Regions from separate parts of the Peribacillus sp. NPDC055009 genome, predicted to be linked through region 3. Evidence: riboswitches for the same ligand, from Rfam matches in the RefSeq annotation. Region 3 holds a riboswitch; each other region holds the start of a gene.
The links. Region 3 has a riboswitch for thiamine pyrophosphate ahead of thiC (phosphomethylpyrimidine synthase ThiC). Riboswitches for the same ligand answer to the same signal wherever they lie in the genome.

Region 1: another riboswitch for thiamine pyrophosphate. It lies ahead of tenA (thiaminase II); the one in region 3 lies ahead of thiC (phosphomethylpyrimidine synthase ThiC).
Region 2: another riboswitch for thiamine pyrophosphate. It lies ahead of ACWF5P_RS02545 (ABC transporter substrate-binding protein); the one in region 3 lies ahead of thiC (phosphomethylpyrimidine synthase ThiC).
Region 4: another riboswitch for thiamine pyrophosphate. It lies ahead of tenA (thiaminase II); the one in region 3 lies ahead of thiC (phosphomethylpyrimidine synthase ThiC).

The regions. Positions count from the first base shown of each region.
Region 1 is NZ_JBSGVZ010000010.1:34,317-39,319, forward strand. Features, by position in the region: gene thiD (bifunctional hydroxymethylpyrimidine kinase/phosphomethylpyrimidine kinase) at 1-795, opposite strand, end outside; gene thiW (energy coupling factor transporter S component ThiW) at 764-1,285, opposite strand; gene tenA (thiaminase II) at 1,301-1,990, opposite strand; TPP riboswitch at 2,080-2,185, opposite strand; SAM riboswitch class I at 2,343-2,447, shown strand; gene ACWF5P_RS16055 (Fur-regulated basic protein FbpA) at 2,623-2,811, shown strand; gene ACWF5P_RS16060 (Spo0E family sporulation regulatory protein-aspartic acid phosphatase) at 3,065-3,259, shown strand; gene ACWF5P_RS16065 (GNAT family N-acetyltransferase) at 3,328-3,834, opposite strand; gene ACWF5P_RS16070 (DUF459 domain-containing protein) at 4,056-4,757, shown strand; gene ACWF5P_RS16075 (ABC transporter transmembrane domain-containing protein) at 4,800-5,003, opposite strand, start outside.
Region 2 is NZ_JBSGVZ010000001.1:508,200-513,202, reverse strand. Features, by position in the region: gene ACWF5P_RS02565 (TatD family hydrolase) at 1-110, opposite strand, end outside; gene ACWF5P_RS02560 (ATP-binding cassette domain-containing protein) at 129-872, opposite strand; gene ACWF5P_RS02555 (ABC transporter permease subunit) at 856-1,638, opposite strand; gene ACWF5P_RS02550 (thiamine-binding protein) at 1,635-1,919, opposite strand; gene ACWF5P_RS02545 (ABC transporter substrate-binding protein) at 1,931-2,926, opposite strand; TPP riboswitch at 3,060-3,169, opposite strand; gene ACWF5P_RS02540 (protein-glutamine gamma-glutamyltransferase) at 3,483-4,310, shown strand; gene rarD (EamA family transporter RarD) at 4,381-5,003, opposite strand, start outside.
Region 3 is NZ_JBSGVZ010000016.1:24,191-29,193, forward strand. Features, by position in the region: gene ACWF5P_RS20285 (hypothetical protein) at 1-404, shown strand, start outside; gene ACWF5P_RS20290 (histidine phosphatase family protein) at 631-1,164, shown strand; gene ACWF5P_RS20295 (HAD family hydrolase) at 1,300-2,088, shown strand; TPP riboswitch at 2,205-2,319, shown strand; gene thiC (phosphomethylpyrimidine synthase ThiC) at 2,455-4,233, shown strand; partial or broken gene ACWF5P_RS20305 (DUF3231 family protein) at 4,525-5,003, opposite strand, start outside.
Region 4 is NZ_JBSGVZ010000012.1:29,686-34,688, reverse strand. Features, by position in the region: gene ACWF5P_RS17780 (ATP-binding cassette domain-containing protein) at 1-1,346, opposite strand, end outside; gene ACWF5P_RS17775 (ECF transporter S component) at 1,359-1,943, opposite strand; gene tenA (thiaminase II) at 1,958-2,641, opposite strand; TPP riboswitch at 2,777-2,906, opposite strand; gene ACWF5P_RS17765 (MFS transporter) at 3,292-3,651, opposite strand; gene ACWF5P_RS17760 (protein kinase domain-containing protein) at 4,071-4,799, shown strand.

The DNA of each region.
Region 1 (5,003 bases), on a different contig from region 3:
ACTCCGTTCTTTTTTTGAATATGAATGAAAATGATGGACAGGACCATGACCTTTACCGATTGAAAAACTATTGCGTATCGCTTCAGAAATATAAGTCTTGGCCTGTTCGATCGACTCTTGCAAGGGCAGTCCATTTGCCAGGTTTGATGTAATGGCGGATGATAAGGTACAGCCCGTACCATGAGTGTTTTTTGTATGTATGCGCTCTCCCTTGATCCAGTGGAAGTCAGTCCCATCATAATAAAGATCATTTGGATTTCCCGCTGCATGGCCCCCTTTAAGTAAAACGGCTTTGGGACCCATTTCTTGTATTGAAATGCATGCCTTGTAGAAATCTTGTTTCGTTCGAATCGACAAGCCAGTAAGCACTTCCGCTTCCGGTACATTTGGTGTTACAAGTGTTGCAAACGGAAGTAAGTCCATTTTTAAGGCGGAGACAGCCTTTTCGTCGAGCAAATGGTGGCCGCTTTTGGAAATCATGACAGGGTCAAGGATAACGATGGCAGGCATGAAGGTTTTAAGGGACGCAGCGACTGTTTCCACGATTTCTTTTGATCCAAGCATGCCTATTTTTACTGCATCGACAGGAATATCTTCAAATATAGCTGCAATTTGGTCCGATATGATAGCTGTTTCAATTGGCTGTACTGAACGGACTTCCATTGTATTTTGTGCGGTTACGGCTGTTATGGCAGACATTCCAAAAACCCCATGTGCAGAAAATGTTTTTAAATCCGCTTGTATTCCAGCACCGCCTCCTGAATCAGAGCCGGCGATGGTTAATGCTGTTTTCATAAAAAAACCCCTTCATATAATTATTTTTTAGAAGTATTTTAAGTAATATGAAAGCTAGAATCGCACCTGCGAATGAACTGAGCATAAAAGCCGGTAAAAAACCAAAAAGAGCAGCTTTTTCTCCTAATAGGAGGATGGCAAGTGGATAACAGGCCATGGAACCGAGAATGCCGGTCCCGATCACTTCACCTAAACAAGCGAATTTTAAGCTTTGTGTTTTTCGATAAAGGATGGCAGCCAAAAGTGCACCGAACATGCTCCCGGGAAAGGCGAATATTGAACCGGTACCAGACATGTTTCTAATGATGGAAACTAGGAAAGCTTGTGTCACAGCATAAGCAGGCCCCAATAGAACGGCCGTGAGGACATTTGACAGATGCTGAATAGGAAAGACCTTTGCAAATCCTGCAGGGATGAAAATAAATGAACTGGTCAGTGTCGTTATAGCCGTTATCATGGCAGTCAACGTCAGTTTCTTGATAGGATTCATCATCATGTCTGCGACCTACAGCGGCCAATCCTGCTCATTTTGAACCATATCCCAGAATAAGTATTCATATCGGGAAGTAACCAAAAAGTGCTTTTCTAATCGAAGAAGTTCCTTTTCTGGCATGCCTTCCGTCAATTCTTCCAACAATGCGATCAGCCACTTGTGTGCTTCCCCGAATTCAGGTGATGAATAGGACCTTATCCAATCTGCGTAGCGATTGTTTTCCAATGCTGCTCCATTTTGTTCTTTTAATAGCAAACCGATTTCATAGTAATCCCAAGCGCATGGCAGGAGACAGGCGATCAAGTCTGCCAATGTCCCATGCTGAGCTGCATTTAGCATGTAACCTGTATAGGCTAGAGTGGTGGGAGTAGGTTCTGTTTCTTCCAATTCCTTGGAACTGATCCCGAATTCGGAAGCATACTGCCGATGGATATCCATTTCCACTTGAAGGGTTTCATTTAAAATACTCGCAAACTTTGCCATGGTTTCGATGTTATGGGCTTTGATGACACCTAAAGCAAAGAGCTTGGAATAATCCATGAGATAGATATAGTCCTGCTTCATGTAATAGGCAAATTTCTTTTCAGGAAGCGTACCATTTCCAATTGCCTGGACAAAGGGATGTGAATGATTCCTTTTCCAAATCTCTTTTGCCCGTGCATGAAGTCTATCACTGAATGTTTCTGTTTTAATATTCTCCATTGTTCATCCTCCTTTAGAATGTTTCCCCTAGATAATGAAAAACCCCGTTCCTGAATACGGAACGGGGTAGATGGATATAGTCTGTAAATGGACGATATCATCCACTTCCCTCCGCCGGTATGAGCCGGTTCAGGTTCAAAGGGTCCGGAAACTATTTCCATCTCAGTCTTAAAAAAGACTCCCCTAGTGGTGTGAATTGTATGTAATTACTGACATCATATCAGAAAGACAAGAAAATGCAACCCGTATTTGAAGAGGGAGCATGTAATGTCCAGGAAAAAAGGGAGAACCAGGTAATTGACTTTTGATAATTATTAGGGTAGAATCATTTCTACATCATTTATATATCGAATTCTTATCCAGAGAGGTGGAGGGACTTGGCCCAAAGAAACCTCGGCAGCGGACCCATTTTGGGAACTGTGCTAAATCCAACAAGCATATGCTTGGAAGATAAGAAGAGCCGTACGGACACAGTCAGCCTCTTCTTGAATTAGAAGGGGCTTTTATTTTTGGGAAATAACGTTTAGTGACATAATAGAAAAGGTATATATAATTTGGTGAAAATCAAACAAGTTGATAAAGTTAGCTAACTAGAAGCAGGCTCTAGGATGACTAGGAAAGGAGCCATTTACATGGCAGAATTATTTAAGAGGATTGAACAGAGGAAGGCAAAACTCATTGAAGAGCTATTGGCCAATGGAGTATACAAAACCTCTGATGAAAGGCACCTTTATGATGCCCCATTAAAAGTGCTTGAAGATGAATATAAGATTGTTATAAATAGACCTAATAACGAGTCACCTTCTGAATGGATGACATAGTAAGCGAAGGACTATATTTTGGGCTCTTGGATAAGGGATATGATGTAAGCATTCACAGTATACACTAGTGGATGCTTTTTTGCGTTTAATAGAAAATGACATAAAATATACATAATTAAAGAATAAAGTAGGTGTTTTGTCACATTTGTCCTATAAAATAACACATTTTATTTCTGAAAAATAGTTGATTTTAACTAGTAGTTTAATTATGATGAAAGTGTAAAAAAATTGAATAAATGGGAGGTGGCATATAATGCCTTACCGTAAAGTAACTATAGAAAGGGTAGAAGAAAAGAGACAGGAAATGATCAAATTGGCAGCAAGTTACGGCTTAACAAGTCTGCTTACTGTTCAGGCCAGTCAAGAATTGGATACGCTATTAAATGCGTTAGCAAGTAAAAGAGAGTCAGAATATTTTTCCCTCCAAAACGCATATCGGTATTTTTAAATTAGCATATTCGACCTGTATTAATTTGAAAAAGCTACTGCTCAAGGCAATAGCTCTAAAAAATTATATTAAATATCGACACGTTTACCAAGAATGATCAAATCCCGCTCAATGCCATCCAGCTCGGCAACTTGAGGTAAATGTGCCCATTCTTCAAACCCGAATTTGGAAAAAAGCTTAAGGCTAGGTATATTGTGGGCGAAAATGAAACCCAATATAGTCTTAATACCTAATTTTGGACTCAATTCAATTGCCTTTTGAATCGAAATTTGTCCGATTCCTTTTCCCCGGAAATAATCATCAATATAAATGCTGATTTCGGCAGTGGAATTATATGCCGGTCGGCCATAGAAGGATTGAAAGCTCATCCATCCAGCAGTTTTCCCTTCTATAGTAATGATATATAGCGGTCTACTTTCTGAATGATGTTCCTCAAACCATTTAACCCTCGATTGGACGGATACAGGCTCCGTATCTGCCGTGACCATTCTTGAAGCAATTGTCGAATTATATATTTCAACAATTCTAGGTAAATCAGATAGTTCTGCCTCTCTAAACTCTATGTGCTCTTCCATGATGTAATCTCCTAACTATCATTTATTCAATCTCCAGAATGAAGGGTAATCCCGTTTTTTTGTTTAAGGGACGGTGAATTGACATCCAATCCATTGAAAGTTTTTTATTATCATACACTTTTTACTCTTTATCTGACAATTCCTTTTTTATGTTAAGTCTGCAGATTTTTTGGGTATGAAAAGGATTAAATACTTCTAGTAAAAAGGCAGAGGAGAACCAAATGAAAAAATTGTCAGTTTTTTTGATTATAGTACTGGTTATATGTTTTGTTGCATATGAATTTCAGGCCTCGGAGTCGGAAGATGTGCAAAGGGTGATGGCTTTTGGAGATTCGTTAACCTATGGAAAAGGGGATAAGGATGGAGAAGGATATATAGAAGGCCTGGAGGATGAATTGAATAACCCGGAATCGGAACAAAAAGTGAGTTTTTGGAATTACGGTATAAAAGGCCAGGAAACGGATGGGGTGATGAAACAGCTTGATGATTACCGCATTAAAACGAAACTTGATGAAGCCGATACTTTCATCGTTTATATCGGAACGAATGACTTGATCAATAGTAACGGCGGGGACTTGGAGAAAATAAGTGATCGAAAAATCAATGAGGGTAAACGGGAGTATATCAGCCATCTGAAAAAGATTACGTCAACACTCATAAAGGCAAACGATAAAGCTGATATTTTGGTAGTGGGACTATATAACCCAATTAAAGGAAATCAAAAACTTGAAAAGCATATTCGCGATTATAACCAGTCAATAAAGGGAATAGCGGATAAAGACAATAGGATGTTATTCATTCCTACGAATGATCTTTTTGAAGATAAAAAGAAAACAGAGTATTTCAGTGATAAGTTACATCCGAATGAAAAAGGGTATCAGCTCATTGCGAATCGGGTTTTGGAAAGTTATGATTTCAAATGAAAGCAAAAATGCACAGGAAGGCATTCTGTGCATTCTTGCTTTCTAGGAATTTAATATGGCTTTTAGTTGAGGGAACTGCAAGTCATGGAGCTGCTTGTATCTGCCATTGTTTTGCAATAACTGTTCATGTGTTCCTTTTTCATGAACCTGCCCTTTTTCCAGAACGATTATTTGATCGGCATCATGAATGGTCGATAAACGATGTGCAATCACAATTGAAGTTCGGTTTATCAATAAACGTGACAA
Region 2 (5,003 bases), on a different contig from region 3:
GAAACAGTCAGCAAGGATTGCAAATGAACCTTTTCCATGTCAGTCAGAATCTGCTTCCGCTTAACAACATCATATTTATCCAAATGGATATGGCTGTCGATGATTCTCAAATTTAATAGCCTCCTTACTTAAGTAGAAAGAGTTGGCATTAATGCTGCATATAACTCTCTTTTCAAATGAAAAAATTCATCACTAAGAAGCTGTTCTTCACTTCTTGGCCTTGGAAACGGAACTTTGACTTCTTTGATGACCGCAGCCGGTTTTGCAGATAACACATAAATTCTATCGGATAGGAAAACCGCTTCATCTATGCTATGCGTAACAAAAAGCACCGACCTCCGATTTTCCTCCCAAACCGACAACAGCCATTTTTGCATTTGCAATCTTGTCAGTTCATCCAAGGCAGAAAAGGGTTCGTCCAGGCACATCAAGTCCTGTGGACTTAAGATACTCCGGATGAATGCGGACCTTTGCTTCATGCCTCCTGATAATTCATGCGGATATGCTTTCTCATACTCTTCTAATCCAGCTTTCATCAATAGGGCTTTTGCCTTTTCTTTATCTCTGATCCCAGCAAGTTCACTTCCCAGCAAAACATTTTCCAATACCGTTCTCCAAGGTAAAAGGGAAGGCTGCTGCGGCATATAGCTGATATGGCCCTTTAAACCATTTATCTTTTTACCATCCAGTGAAATGATGCCATGATCCGGCTTCAAAATACCTCCGATCAAGTGGAACAAAGTACTTTTACCGCTGCCCGATGGCCCAAGGATCGTGACAAATTCCCCATCAGCCACACGAAAATTCATGTTCTCCAATATATTCTGTTTACCATCGAAAGAATAGGAGACATCTTTAATTTCCAGCTTCATCCTTGCCGCCCTCCTTTCTCTTCCAAGAAACTAAGTATTTCTCCAGGAAGGTGATGATTCCAAAAAAGACCATGCTCATTCCCATAATGATGAAAATGGCAACAAACACCCGGTCTGTCCTGAACGCAGAGGACGCGAGCGTCATATAAACACCAATCCCCGATTTTGCCCCGAGCCACTCTGAAATAACCGCACCCATTACGCTATAGGTTGCCGAAATTTTCAGGCCGGAGAAAATGAATGGGATTGAGTGAGGAAATTCCAGCTTCCAAAATAACTGGTTTTTCCCCGCTCCCATCATCTTGAAATAATGCTTAAGTTCGTATGGTGTCTGGCGAAAACCGTCCAATGATGCAACCGCAACCGGAAAAAAACATACGAGCGAAATCACTATTAGCTTAGGCAGCATGCCAAAGCCAAACCAGATCACCAATAGCGGGGCCAAAACTATGATAGGTATATTTTGTGATAGTATGAGCAGAGGATAAACCGCGTCCTTCACACCTGGAAATAGGTGTAAGGTTGCAGCAACCAATAAGCCGATGCAGCTTCCAATAAAAAAACCCGACAACGCAAGCTCGGTTGTCGATATAAGGTGTCCGTAAAGATTGCGCGACGACTCAATTCCTTCAATGAAAATGGCCGATGGAGCGGGAAGCAGCCATTGTTCAACCTTCAATAAGACTGTCACTGACTCCCAAACTATCAGCAACAATAATAAAAGAAAGAAGGGAGCCCCCTTCTTCCAAATTCCCCTTCCGATCATGCCCGATATTTCTCCGTTAACGTATCCATCGTAATCCCGCTTGGCTGATATAATATTTTCACTTGGGAAATGACATTCGGCGATCCTATTTCAATCATTCTTACATTCATTTTTTCTATCACGGCAAAAAGTTCGGAAAGCTCCCCCTCCATTGTCGTTTCAAGCGGGTGAACCTCATACTTGACACCTGATTCTTCAATGATCTTGATTGCTTCATCGACCATAGGGATGACATTTTCCCCTTTAGGAATAATTTGTATACTAATTAATGAATTGGCCATCGTATTTCCTCCTATTTTGGTAAAAATTCATTGGTAAATGCCTTTTCAGGATCGAAATCACCTTCAAGAAGCTTGTTTTCTGTCATCCAATCACTGTAATTCTTCCAGATTTCCAGTTTTTGTTCACCCCAACGCGGAGCATCATCCTGATACTTGGCTGCAAGCCACTCCTGGCTTTTCTTAACTAGTTTTGCATCAAGATCCGGCGCAGACTTAATTAACATGTCTGCTGCATCAGCAGGATTCTTAATCGCAAACTGGTACCCTTTTGATGCTGCATGAACGAATGCTTTAACAGTTTCGGGATCTTCTTTTATCATCTTTTCATTTGTAGTTAAAACAGGCGTATAGTAATCAAGTTTATCAGAGTATTCGGTTAAGTAAACCATATTAAGCTTTTCATTTCGCAACTCAGCCTCAATGCCTGTCCATCCATAATAAATCCAGGCAAAATCTATATCCCTTTTAACCGAAGTGAAAAAATCCATGTCTCCTGTATTGACTATATCCACTTTATTTACATCCGCATTTTCTTTTTTCATGAGTGAATCAATAATGGCCTTTTCAACCGGAGAACCCCAGCCACCATACGTTTTCCCTTCAAAATCCTTGGGAGTTTTAATGTTCTTTGCCTCAGGGGAAGCGAATCCAGAGGTATTATGCTGGATGACTGCAGCAACCGAAACAATTGGCACGCCCTGCACGCGGGCCTGTGTTATGCCCTCCTGGTAGCTCACGCCAAATTCAGATTTTCCTGAAGCGACAAGCTTATCCGCTCCAGCTTCACCTGGCATGATAATTTCCACATCAAGACCTTGCTCTTTAAAATAACCTTTTTCCTTGGCAACATACAATCCTGTATGGTTTGTATTCGGTGTCCAATCGAGCACGACCGATACCTTTTTTAATTCTTCATTTTTAGATGCTTCTTCTTTTTCATTAGTTCCGCCTGCACCACATCCAGCCAAAAGGAACAACGAAGTTAACAGTGGTAAGAATTTATTCAAGTTATTATCCTCCTACACATCATATAAGATCCATATGCCGGAACCATAATGGGGCTCCAGGGTCTATTCAAATACTGGATAAAAAGCAAAAAACGCCCGAAGATGAATTCGGACGTTAACATACAAAACAGAAAGTCAGTAATAATATGTTCCCTCCGCTGGCATCACCCAGATCAGGTTCAAAGAGTCAGCATCTAAAGGATGCAATCTCAGCCAGCAGTACTGGCCCCCCTACATTTCTCGCACATATGAACTTTTCTCTCTCATTATATCAATTCATATGGAAAAGGGAATACTAATTTGCTTCTTATCACTAATTGGAAAGGTATTCCTTACTCTTAAGGATATCTAGCAAAACATCTTTTGGAACGAAAATCATTGAAATCAATGTAATTCTGCCTCTTTTCATTCCAATCATTCTTGACTGCAGAGGTGGCTGACAATTTCTAAATAGTCATTTCTTTGCAGGCATTCATATAATGAGCATTATCTGTAGACATTTATGTTTACTGGTTTTATAAACCGTTAATTTAATAAGCAAAAGGTGGATATGATCATGATAAAGATTAATCACAGATGGTTAGATGTCAGTCACATCCAACCAGGAATAGCATCTGCTGAGTCGCTTGAAATTCTCCAATTGCTGGGTGAAGATTCTAACGTTTTTGAATACCGGAACTTTGGAGATTTTAATTTCGATATACAGCTGAGGAACCGAGTCATAGAAGCAGCTATTGCGTTGGATAAAAGCGGTCCAGAATTTTCCACACTTGAGGAATCTCAATCCAATCAACAATATTGGCACCTTTCAAAGGATGGCACCTTTACCCTTCAGCCAGGGATTCTCCCTCATGCTGCACTCGTTGACATTTTCATGAATGGAAGGCTTTATGCCTTCGAATGCGGGACAGCAATCGTCGTCACTTTTTTAAAGGCCATTTTGGATTCAATCGGCCCTAGGAATTTCGATTACCTTTTTTCAAACCTATTTTTATATGACTGGCGCCCTCCACAGAACATGGAACTTAATATTCACAAAGGGAGGGATTATTTACCAGGCGATTGTGTTTACTTCATAAACCCTGATCATGACGAGACAACTCCTGAATGGCAAGGTGAAAATGCCATATTATTAGGGAATAACCTCTTTTATGGCCACGGGATCGGGATAACGACGTCACAGGGAATCATCGATGAATTAAATAGCAATAGAAAGCCGTACGCAACCATATCAGCATTCCTGACAACGCATATCATTTTCCTGGATAGTTCCTTCTATAGACAATTCCAACTAAATATCCCCCGAGCAAAGCCCGATCACTGTCCTGCCAGCCTTTCCAATTGTATTGTTTCTGAAATAGGTTCGAAGATTTACCTTTCATGACCTCTTTGTTTTATATACCCGCATAAAAAAATGCTTGGGGAGAGATCTCCTCCCAAGCATTTTTTCTTATTCATGCACCAATATTCCCTTTGCCTTTAAGCCTGCGGGCATTCGCCTGACCCCATTTCGTTATGGATAGTGTATAAACGGCCAAGGCTGACCATATGAACAAAAAGGCTAAAAGATGTGCTTTGGTAAAACTTTCATGATAGATGAATACGCCTATTAATAAAGATAAGGTCGGAGCGATATACTGAAAAATGCCAAGCATCGATAACGGGATCTTCTCCGCCCCTTTCGCAAAATATAAAAGAGGCAAGGCCGTGGCAATCCCGCCGCCCACCAGCAGCAAGCTTGTGCTTCCCGCTGTAAAGAACTGCATTTCTGATTGGTTCATCAAGTAAATCAGGTAACCTAGGGCCAGAGGCGTTACCATCATTGTTTCAAGAGTCAGCCCGATCGCCGCTTCAGCCTTGATCATTTTTTTTGCCAGACCGTATAATCCAAAGGTCATGGCCAAAACAAGAGAGATCCACGGGATCGTGCCGAAATGAATGCCCAGGATCAAGACTCCGATTCCTGCAAGCAGGAATGAAATGATTTGGGCCCCGCTCAATTTTTCTTTTAAGACTATCACTCCCAATAGTACACTGACTAGCGGATTGATATAATATCCAAGGCTCGTGTCGAGGA
Region 3 (5,003 bases):
CCGTTCATGTTAAATTGACGATAGAGATCGTCGATAAGAGATTGGGACCTGTAAAGGCGGAAGCAGAGATTGCCATCAAGCCTGTTAAGTCAAAGGAATATCTGGAAGTATTGGTGGAGGAATTGGAATCGGATCATATCTTTGCTGATGAAAATGGCAGTATCTATGGCAGCTTCGGCATCGATCAAAGCATCCAGATATATGATGAAGTCCTGACTACCATTCCGTTCGATGAGTTGAGCGGAAATGAAAATTGGAAAGAGACAGTTGAGGAATCCATCACTGTAGAGAAGCTGAGGGAACAACTGGGGAAATCTCTCAATGATTATCAATTCAGTGATTTGAGCGGAAAATATAAATTCAGGAAAAGATGTACGATAACAGAACTACAAATCATAGATTAAACGATAAATGGAGAAGGCGAGATGCTTTCTCTTTTTTCGATGCTATCATAATTAAACGCTGGATCTTTAAAAACTTTTAAATATATACACAGTGTTAAGGAGAGTTTAGTAAGGTTTTAATGGTTTTAACATACTTTTTTTTATAGTTTTACTTAGGGTAATATATTGATAAGGGCTGTTTACAAGAAAAAGAAACGTATATTTTAAAAGATAAAAAGGAGAAGATATGAAAATTGGTTTGGTACGGCATTTTAAGGTGGCACATGAATTTCCTACTGGGAGATCTGTGACGGCGGATGATATGAAGCAATGGTTTAAGGACTATGATGCAGCGGATATTATTTATGGAACGACTTTATTTGGCGCGGAGGAATGGGAGGAGTGTTATTGCAGTGATATGTCGAGAGCTGTCAAGACAGCGGAACATATCTATCCAGGTCCGGTTCACCGGATGGAGGAGCTGCGGGAAATACCTTCCCCGCCTCTTAAAGGAAGGGTAAAGCTGCCATTCATCCTTTGGGCTATCTGGATTCGCTGCTGCTCGGTGTTAAACAAGCAGACAAGGGCGGAAATTAAGATCGCAGAGCGAAGGATCAATAAAGTATTGGATGAAGTCTTTGCAAAGGGGGAAAGGGATGTTTTGATCGTGAGTCATGCCGCCCTCATGGTATATATGAGGAAAGAGCTGATCCGACGGGGGTTCACCGGTCCCAAATTCAAGATTGCCAGTAATGGAAAGCTGTATGTATTTGAAAGATGATAAGTGGATAAGGGTTTCCCACTAGAAAAGGTAAGTCATTTTCCGAATAGTTATTCTTTTTTTATTGGTTGTGGTTTATTATTGTAATAGTGTAATTTTTACGAATTCAATAATAGGGAAAGAGGGGTGGACATTTTGCTGAAGGCAGTTTTTTTTGATTTAGATGATACATTACTATGGGATCAGAAAAGTGTAAAAGAGGCTTTTGTGGCCACATGTGAAGTGGCCAAGGAGAAATATGATCTGAATGTCGACGATTTTGAAGAAGCTGTGCGAAAGGAAGCGCGTGAGCTTTATTCTTCTTACGATACATATGCATTCACCCAAATGATCGGAATCAACCCATTTGAGGGGCTATGGGGAAATTTTCAGGATGATCATGATGAATTCAGGAAGATGGCCGGGATTGCACCGGCTTATCGGAAAGAAGCGTGGACGAGAGGGTTATTGGCATTAGGGATCGATGACCCGGAATTTGGACTTGAACTGGCAGAACGTTTCCCTGCGGAGAGACGCAAAAAGCCATTTATCTATGAAGAAACATTCCGTGTTCTGGATGAATTAAAAGGGAAGTATAAGTTGCTATTGCTTACGAACGGATCTCCTGAGCTGCAAAATACCAAACTTGAAATTACGCCTGAACTGGTTCCTTATTTCGACCAAATCGTGATTTCAGGCGCATTTGGAAGAGGTAAACCGGATGCCTCCATTTTTGAGCATGCTTTGGGGATCATGGAGCTTGATAAGGATGAAGTATTGATGGTCGGCGATAATTTAATGACGGATATCCTTGGAGCATCACGGGTAGGCATAAAGTCGGTTTGGATAAATCGCCATGATAAGGAACGGAATGAAGTGATTCCAACCTATGAAATCAAGCATTTAGAGGAGCTTTACCCTATCCTTGAGAGCCTGGGAAATTAATTAACGGCTCTTCTTCAAATAATAAATTTTTGATAGTTGTAATGAAAATATTAGGTCTTTCAAATTATTTACAGAATGAAATGGGTGAGATATAGTTACCCTGTAATCAATTAAATTATTCAGACTAGGGGTGTCCAATAAAAGTTGGGCTGAGAGAGAAGCGCTTAAGCTTCTTAACCCTCAGGACCTGATCTGGTTCATACCAGCGTGGGGAAGTTAGAATCTACTAAACAATGACATTTCAATTGGTCATTTCTGTAGCCATACTAACGTTAGCCAGGTCTTAAATATGAGATCTGGCTTTTTCGTGCGAAATGGATTGGATTTTGTCCTTTTTAAATGAACTTAAAAAGGAGAAATGAAATCATGATGAGTAATTCAGTAAATGACATGAACGTTTCAATTATGTCCAGTTTTGCCGGGAGTAAAAAAGTGTATGTTGAGGGATCTAGACCCGATATTAGGGTGCCCATGCGTGAAATTAAGCTAAGTCCGACTACAGGTTCATTCGGCGAAGAGGAGAATCCGCCTTTACGAGTATATGACACAAGCGGCTTTTATACGGATTCAGAATATCCCATTGATATTCATAAAGGTCTTGCCCCGATTAGACGCAGCTGGGTTCTGGAAAGGGAAGATGTTGAAGAGTATGAAGGGCGTGAAATAAAGCCCGAAGATAACGGGTATAAAAAAGAGTCACAAACGAAAGCAGAAATTTTTCCGGGATTGAAAAGAAAACCATTGCGTGCAGCAAAAGGGCAAAACGTAACCCAGCTCCATTATGCCCGAAAAGGTATCATAACTCCTGAGATGGAATTCATCTCGATCAGGGAAAATGTAGCCCCTGATTTTGTAAGAGATGAGGTAGCTAGCGGGAGGGCGATCATTCCGGCAAATATTAACCATCCTGAAAGTGAGCCCATGATCATTGGACGTAATTTTCATGTGAAAATAAATGCGAATATTGGAAATTCCGCTGTTAGTTCATCGATTGAAGCAGAAGTGGAGAAAATGACTTGGGCTACACGTTGGGGTGCAGACAACATAATGGATCTTTCCACCGGTAAGAATATTCACACGACCCGGGAATGGATTATCAGGAATTCTCCTGTGCCAGTTGGGACGGTTCCGATATATCAAGCATTGGAAAAAGTGAATGGAGTCGCGGAAGATTTAAATTGGGAAGTTTTCCGGGATACATTAATCGAGCAGGCTGAGCAAGGTGTGGATTACTTCACGATACACGCCGGAGTGCTTTTGCGATACATTCCCATGACAGCAAAGCGAGTTACGGGAATCGTTTCCCGGGGGGGCTCCATCATGGCACAATGGTGCTTGGCCCACCACCAAGAAAGTTTTCTCTATACTCACTTTGAAGAGATTTGTGAAATCATGAAGGCGTATGATGTCTCTTTCTCATTAGGTGACGGCCTCCGTCCTGGCTCCATTGCAGATGCAAACGATGAGGCTCAATTCGCTGAATTGGAAACACTTGGGGAACTGACGAAGATTGCTTGGAAGCACGATGTTCAAGTCATGGTGGAGGGACCCGGTCACGTACCGATGCATTTGATTAAAGAAAATATGGATAAGCAGCTGGAAGTCTGTCAAGAAGCACCATTCTATACCCTGGGACCATTGACAACGGATATAGCTCCTGGATACGATCATATCACTTCTGCGATTGGTGCTGCCATGATTGGATGGTTTGGAACGGCCATGCTTTGTTATGTGACACCGAAAGAGCATTTGGGGCTTCCGAATAAAGAGGATGTTCGTGTAGGGGTCATTACTTATAAAATTGCAGCCCACGCAGCTGATCTTGCTAAAGGCCACCCCCAGGCACGAAAACGGGATGATGCCCTTTCGAAGGCTAGATTCGAATTTCGTTGGAGAGATCAATTCAATCTTTCCCTCGATCCTGAAAGGGCAGTTGAATATCACGATGAAACACTACCGGCTGAAGGTGCCAAGACAGCCCATTTCTGTTCAATGTGCGGACCCAAATTCTGCAGTATGAGGATTTCTCAAGACATCCGTGATTTGGCGAAGGAAAAGGGTCTGGGCTTTGAGTCGGTAATCGATGAAGGTCTTAAAGAAAAAGCGAATGAATTTAGGAAAACGGACGGGGAAATCTATTTATGATTCCGATGAGAGGGAGAATTCGATGAATCGGGTAATCCAAATAAAAGTTGAAATGAAACAGTTGGAAACTCAATTGGAACAGCTGAAAAGGGAGCTGAACATTTTTCGCGAGAAGTGTAATCATGAATTTGTAAAAACTGATTATAGTCAACAATGCACAAAGTGCCACTTAATCGAAAGTCTGCAATGGTAATGATTCCTTAATCGTCCTTTCATTATCGGAATTAACCCCTTAATCATGTTGGGCATCCAATCACGATGTCAACATGATTAGGGGATATTTCATTATATTTACATGCTTGTTTTATTAATATGAAGTGGAGGAGGGACAGCCAGCCTTTTTCCTTATTCAATCTTAGGAATTCAGCACCCAATGCAGCTTTATTCGTATGGAATTGTGCGAACATCTGTGCAATATCTTCTCTGATGCATTGACCCATGATTTGGCTGCAAGCAACTAATCCTGCATTAATATCGATTGATACTGAAGCAGAGATTTCAGGATCTTGAAAACGTGCCCCGACTGGAATATCCTCCAAATTAGCTTTAGGCCTTTTAGGTGGTGACGGAGGCAGTCCTACGTTATTTTCTTTTAATAATGATTCAAGTTGGTCATGTTCCTGTTTCCCTTGATTGATCACTTCAACAAGTAATTTATGCAGGTCCTTGTCGCCAGTATGATTAAGCATAGTTTGATGACAGGCAAATCAGTCCTTTTGTAGTTGTTAGAAATGCCCATGTTCCAAATACCTCTCCGTAATGGATAGGCT
Region 4 (5,003 bases), on a different contig from region 3:
TGATCGTCATGAGTTACCATGATCACTGTTATTCCACGCCTTCGATATTCCTCAAACCATTCCAGTAATGCAAAGGTATTTTTCGAATCTTGGCCAAAGGTTGGCTCATCCAGGAGAATGATTTTTTTGTCTATTACGATTGAGGCGGCTACGCTTAAGCGACGCTTTTGACCCATTGATAATTGAAACGGGTGTTTATCCCGATGTTCCTCCAGGCGGAACACTTTAAGCAATGAGCGGACTCTCTCATCTATTTCTTGTTGCGGCCTTTTATCAATTCGCAATGAATAAGCAATCTCTTCATATACAGTATTTGCAACGAACTGAAACTCAGGATTTTGAAAGACAAACGTCATATGATCCGTTGGATTTTTCACCTTTTTAATCGGTGTTCCCAATAATTCATACTTACCATTCGTTTTTATGAACTGCATCAGTGCATGCAAAAGTGTACTCTTCCCCGCGCCATTCTCACCCCTGATTACAATCCATTCACCTGAATGGACCTTCAGCTCGTCAACCTTGATTTTTTCCTCTTTATTCCGAAAACCGCTAAAGCCTTGCACATTCATAAGAGGTGAATCATCTGTAAATGGGTGTTCCCGAATCGGTGCATAATTCTGTATATATTCACCCCAAACACCTGGGAACCAAATTCCATATTCCTTCATTTCATTTTTATATAGTGAAAGAATGGTGTCTCTTGGACCATCAGCTATGATTTGACCATCATCGTTAAAAAGCACGATTCGTTCGATGAATTCTAAAACATGGTCAATTTTATGCTCGACGATAATAACCGTTTTGTCTCGTCCGACTTCCTTCAGCAATTCCCAGATTTCTTTCGTTCCTTCCGGATCAAGCATGGCGGTTGGCTCATCTAAAAATATCACTTCTGGTTCAAGGGCCAATACTGAAGCGATTGCCAGACGCTGTTTCATCCCGCCTGATAATGTTTCAATACTTGTATGGCCCAGGTTCAATCCTACTTTACGGAAATGATTTTGAATCTTCTCTTTCATTTCTTCTTTAGGGACGGAAAGATTCTCAAGGACGAAGGCAATTTCCTCATCGGCAAATGGCATGCAAAACTGACTATCAGGATCTTGAAAAACATACCCCCACGAAGAAGGGCATTTCAATTTTTCCGCTTTCATCGGTACTTCGATGGAATTCGGAATCAATCCGCTTAACACTTGTAAAAGGGTCGACTTACCACAACCTGATGGCCCCAACAATAGCACTTTTTCTCCTTGATCAAACGTTAATGATAGGTCCTTGAATATCAAAGATTCATCACCGGGATATTTCATTCTTAACTTTTCAACAGAAACGATTGGTTCCATGGCCCTCAACCTCTACTTTTGATCCAGTTCTGCATAATCTTTATTTGAAACCGGACGCACAAGATTTGTTACTCCTGTTGCTTCCAGGACTTTAACTAGATAATAAGCGGTCACACCTGCAAAGAATATGGAACCCACAAACCTCGCTATCATGAATAACGATAGATTCCAGGTTGAAAGCGCACCTATTTCCCCGTATGCAAAATCCATAATAACTGATGCCAGGCAGGAAGCTATCGCAGCTAAAACGGCCACCGGCATATTGAATTTTTTATATTTGAAAGCCATGAACACCAGTTCCGCGAACAAACCTTGTACCACCCCATATAACAGTACGGTCAGCCCCCATGGTGAACCAAGGAAGAACTCCCCGGAAGCTGCAGCTATCTCCGCCAAAAGTGCCACACCCGGTTTCCGTAAAATTAAGAAGGCGACGGGGCCAGCTATAAACCACATTCCATAAATAAGTTGATCCAGATGTAATCCTAACGGTTTAACGGAATAATAAATCGAACCCCAAAGGATATAAACGATTCCAAATGCTACCGCAATCACGATCGTGACCAATATGTCCGTTAATTTCAAACCTTTTTTCATTGTTTCATTCCCCTTTATACTTCTAGTGTTTCCTTATGCACAGGCCATGTCTCTAAACGATAAGCCATTTCCCAAAATGAGTATTCATATTGGCTGCTGAGGATAAAATGCTCTTTCATTCTTTCCTTATCTTCGTCTGTCACTTTTTCAGCAATCTCATCAAGCCTCGCAATTTGTTCTTCCACCAAAGTGCGGAACCACTCCCCTCCGTAAGCCGCTATCCATTCTTGATAAATCGGCTCCTCCGGCATGCACCCTTGCAGCTTTTCACCTATTTCATAATAAAGCCAGTAACACGGCAAGATAGCTGCAATAACATCTCCTAAATGTCCCGAATAAGCCGCACGATACATATGGGAAGTATAAGCATAAGCGGTCGGGGCTGGTTTGAAATTATCCCGTTCTTCTTTTGTGATCCCTAATCTCTCAGAAAAATTCTCATGAAGCTTCAACTCCGCTTCATATGTTCCTTGTGCATGGCCGGCAAGCCTGCTTGTTGTATGTAAATCAGTAGCTTTAACTGCTCCTAAAGCTTGAACCCTAGCAAAATGAGATAAATAATAGGAATCTTGCATAACATAGAAACGGAAACACTCCAATGGCAATGTGCCATCTCCTATTCCTGAAACAAACGGGTGATTAAAGCTAGCTTCCCAAATGTGATCCACTTCCTGACGAATTTCCTCTGAAAACTTCATGACCATTACCTCCAAATTATATTTTTTGAATGAATATTACGAAAAAAAACTTTTATCACCCCTTTTTTTGCAAACAAAAAACCACTTTCTTAAACGTAAAGAAAGTGGTTGTACTTGAAATAATACAGAAACGTATTGTTCCAGACCCCACTTCCCTACGCTGGTATAAACCAGATCAGGTTCTAAGGGTCTTAAAGTCATACTTTAATCTCAGCTTCTGCGGTAAAAATCAACTTTCACCTTTAAAGCACCCCTAGTGGTACAAATTGTATATTAAATTTCATTTGCCTTTATATTAACACGATAAATCCAATTGTCAAACGTATTAGAAAAAGTTTTCAACTTAATGATTTAGGGTTACTAACCTTTCAATCTTGCATATACACCATTTACCCGGCAGTTTAACGGCACTTTAATCAATGGGTTTCATTACGTAATTTCCTCGTGAATTCTACTCTTTTACTCGTGAATTTGGCCGGTTTACTCGTAAATTCAGCTGCTTTACTCGTGAAATTGATTTTTCTTGGGATTTCTGCTGCTTTACTCGTGAGTTTAGCTACTTTACTCGTGAATTCGTTTATTCTCTAAAAAACAATATTATACATTCGATGTTGCTTTTCGTTTTAATATTTTGCTCGATCTGTAGTTTATCATAGCTGCCATACTTCTCTTTCACATAACGCCCAGGCAGCCATTATGCTCGGAACAGTGAAGGCCATGAATGCATTTTGTGGTGAATAGTTTGCAGCCAGCAGTAATCCTATTAATGTCGGGGCAACAATCGCGCCAATTCTACCAAAAGCCAAGGCCCAACCTATCCCGGTGGACCTTATCTCCCGGGGATAATACTCGGATATATACGTATTAGCCAAATTCATCGTGCCGACTGTACAGGCACCTCCAAAAGCGATCAGAATATATAAGGCTGCTGCATTTGAGGTCAAACCTAATATGACAAAACAAACAGTACCCATTGCACAGAGGGATAAAAGTACTCTTCTATGGCCTATTTTCCCAACGAAGTACCCTCCAATTAACGATCCGCCAATTTGTCCTATTCCCGATATAAGATTGAAAGATAAACTGGATTAAAGGCCGTATCCGGACTGCCCATGACGGCCCCCCTCCCTATTCAACTATTAAAATTACTTGTTAACCGCATTGACGGCTACTTGCATCGGTTTGTTAAGCACTTCATCGACCATGCTAAAGTTCTTGTTTTTCTTATATTTATTATAAAATGACTTTCATTACCGCATTATCAAAAATCAGTGTTAAACTAACCATGTTCATTCATATTTCCAGCTTAATTAATAACGGACTTTTTTGTTCTTGACTTGAATAGATGAAAGTGGTGAGGAAAGTTTCAATTTTGCGTACATTTAGAAAGTTCTACCAATTTTTCGTGGATATACCTTTAAAAAAAGGAGTGGTTTTGAATTACCGTTACGAGGTAAAAGCTGTAATCGGAACAGGAAGCTACGGTATTATTTATCTTTGCAATGATTTGAAAAAAAAAGAAAATATAGTGATCAAGCAACTCCGGAAAAGTAAACGCCGCAGCAAAAAAGAGCTGAAGCAGTTTGAAAATGAAATTTCCATTTTACGAATGTTAAACCACAAAAACATCCCCAAATTTCACGATAAATTTTCACATGAGGGAAATGTTTATTTTGTGATGGATTTCATAGAAGGAGATAATTTGGAAGACCATATTTTCATGAATCATATAACATTCAATGAGAAAGAGTCTCTATTTTTTCTGGATGAGCTGGTCGGTTTAGTATCTTATCTACATGACCATGACATTTCCCATCAAGATTTACGTATACCAAATATTTTACTAAAGAACAATCAGCCCATTTTGATAGACTTTGGTTTGTCTAAAAAGATCAATTCGGCCGATTTTACTAAAGAATCCATGTTGCAGCTGAAAAGGCAGGATTTTTACGACTTGGGGGAAATACTTCTATATGTACTTTATACGACGTACGCCTCCAAAAGTAAAAAGACTCTTCCTTGGACAGAAGAGCTTTCGTTAGAAAAAGAAACCGTGCATTTACTGAACAGGTTATTAAGCATCCAAGAACCTTATTCAGATATTAAAGAAATCTCAATGGACCTGCAGGCTGCATTGAAGTCAAAGAAACTGAATTAGCTGCTACTGCCGCGCCCTTTTCTCTTGTAGCGGTCACTTCCACTCATGGGATACCTTTTGTAGCCTCGGCTGCTGCTGCTGCTGCTACCTCGGCGATAATGACCATGTCTTCGCTCACTGCTGCCTTGGGAAAGCTGTTTGATTTTTTTCATTATTTTCTTCAGCATATCTTTCACCTCTTTTATTTTGGTTTTAAAACTTGTT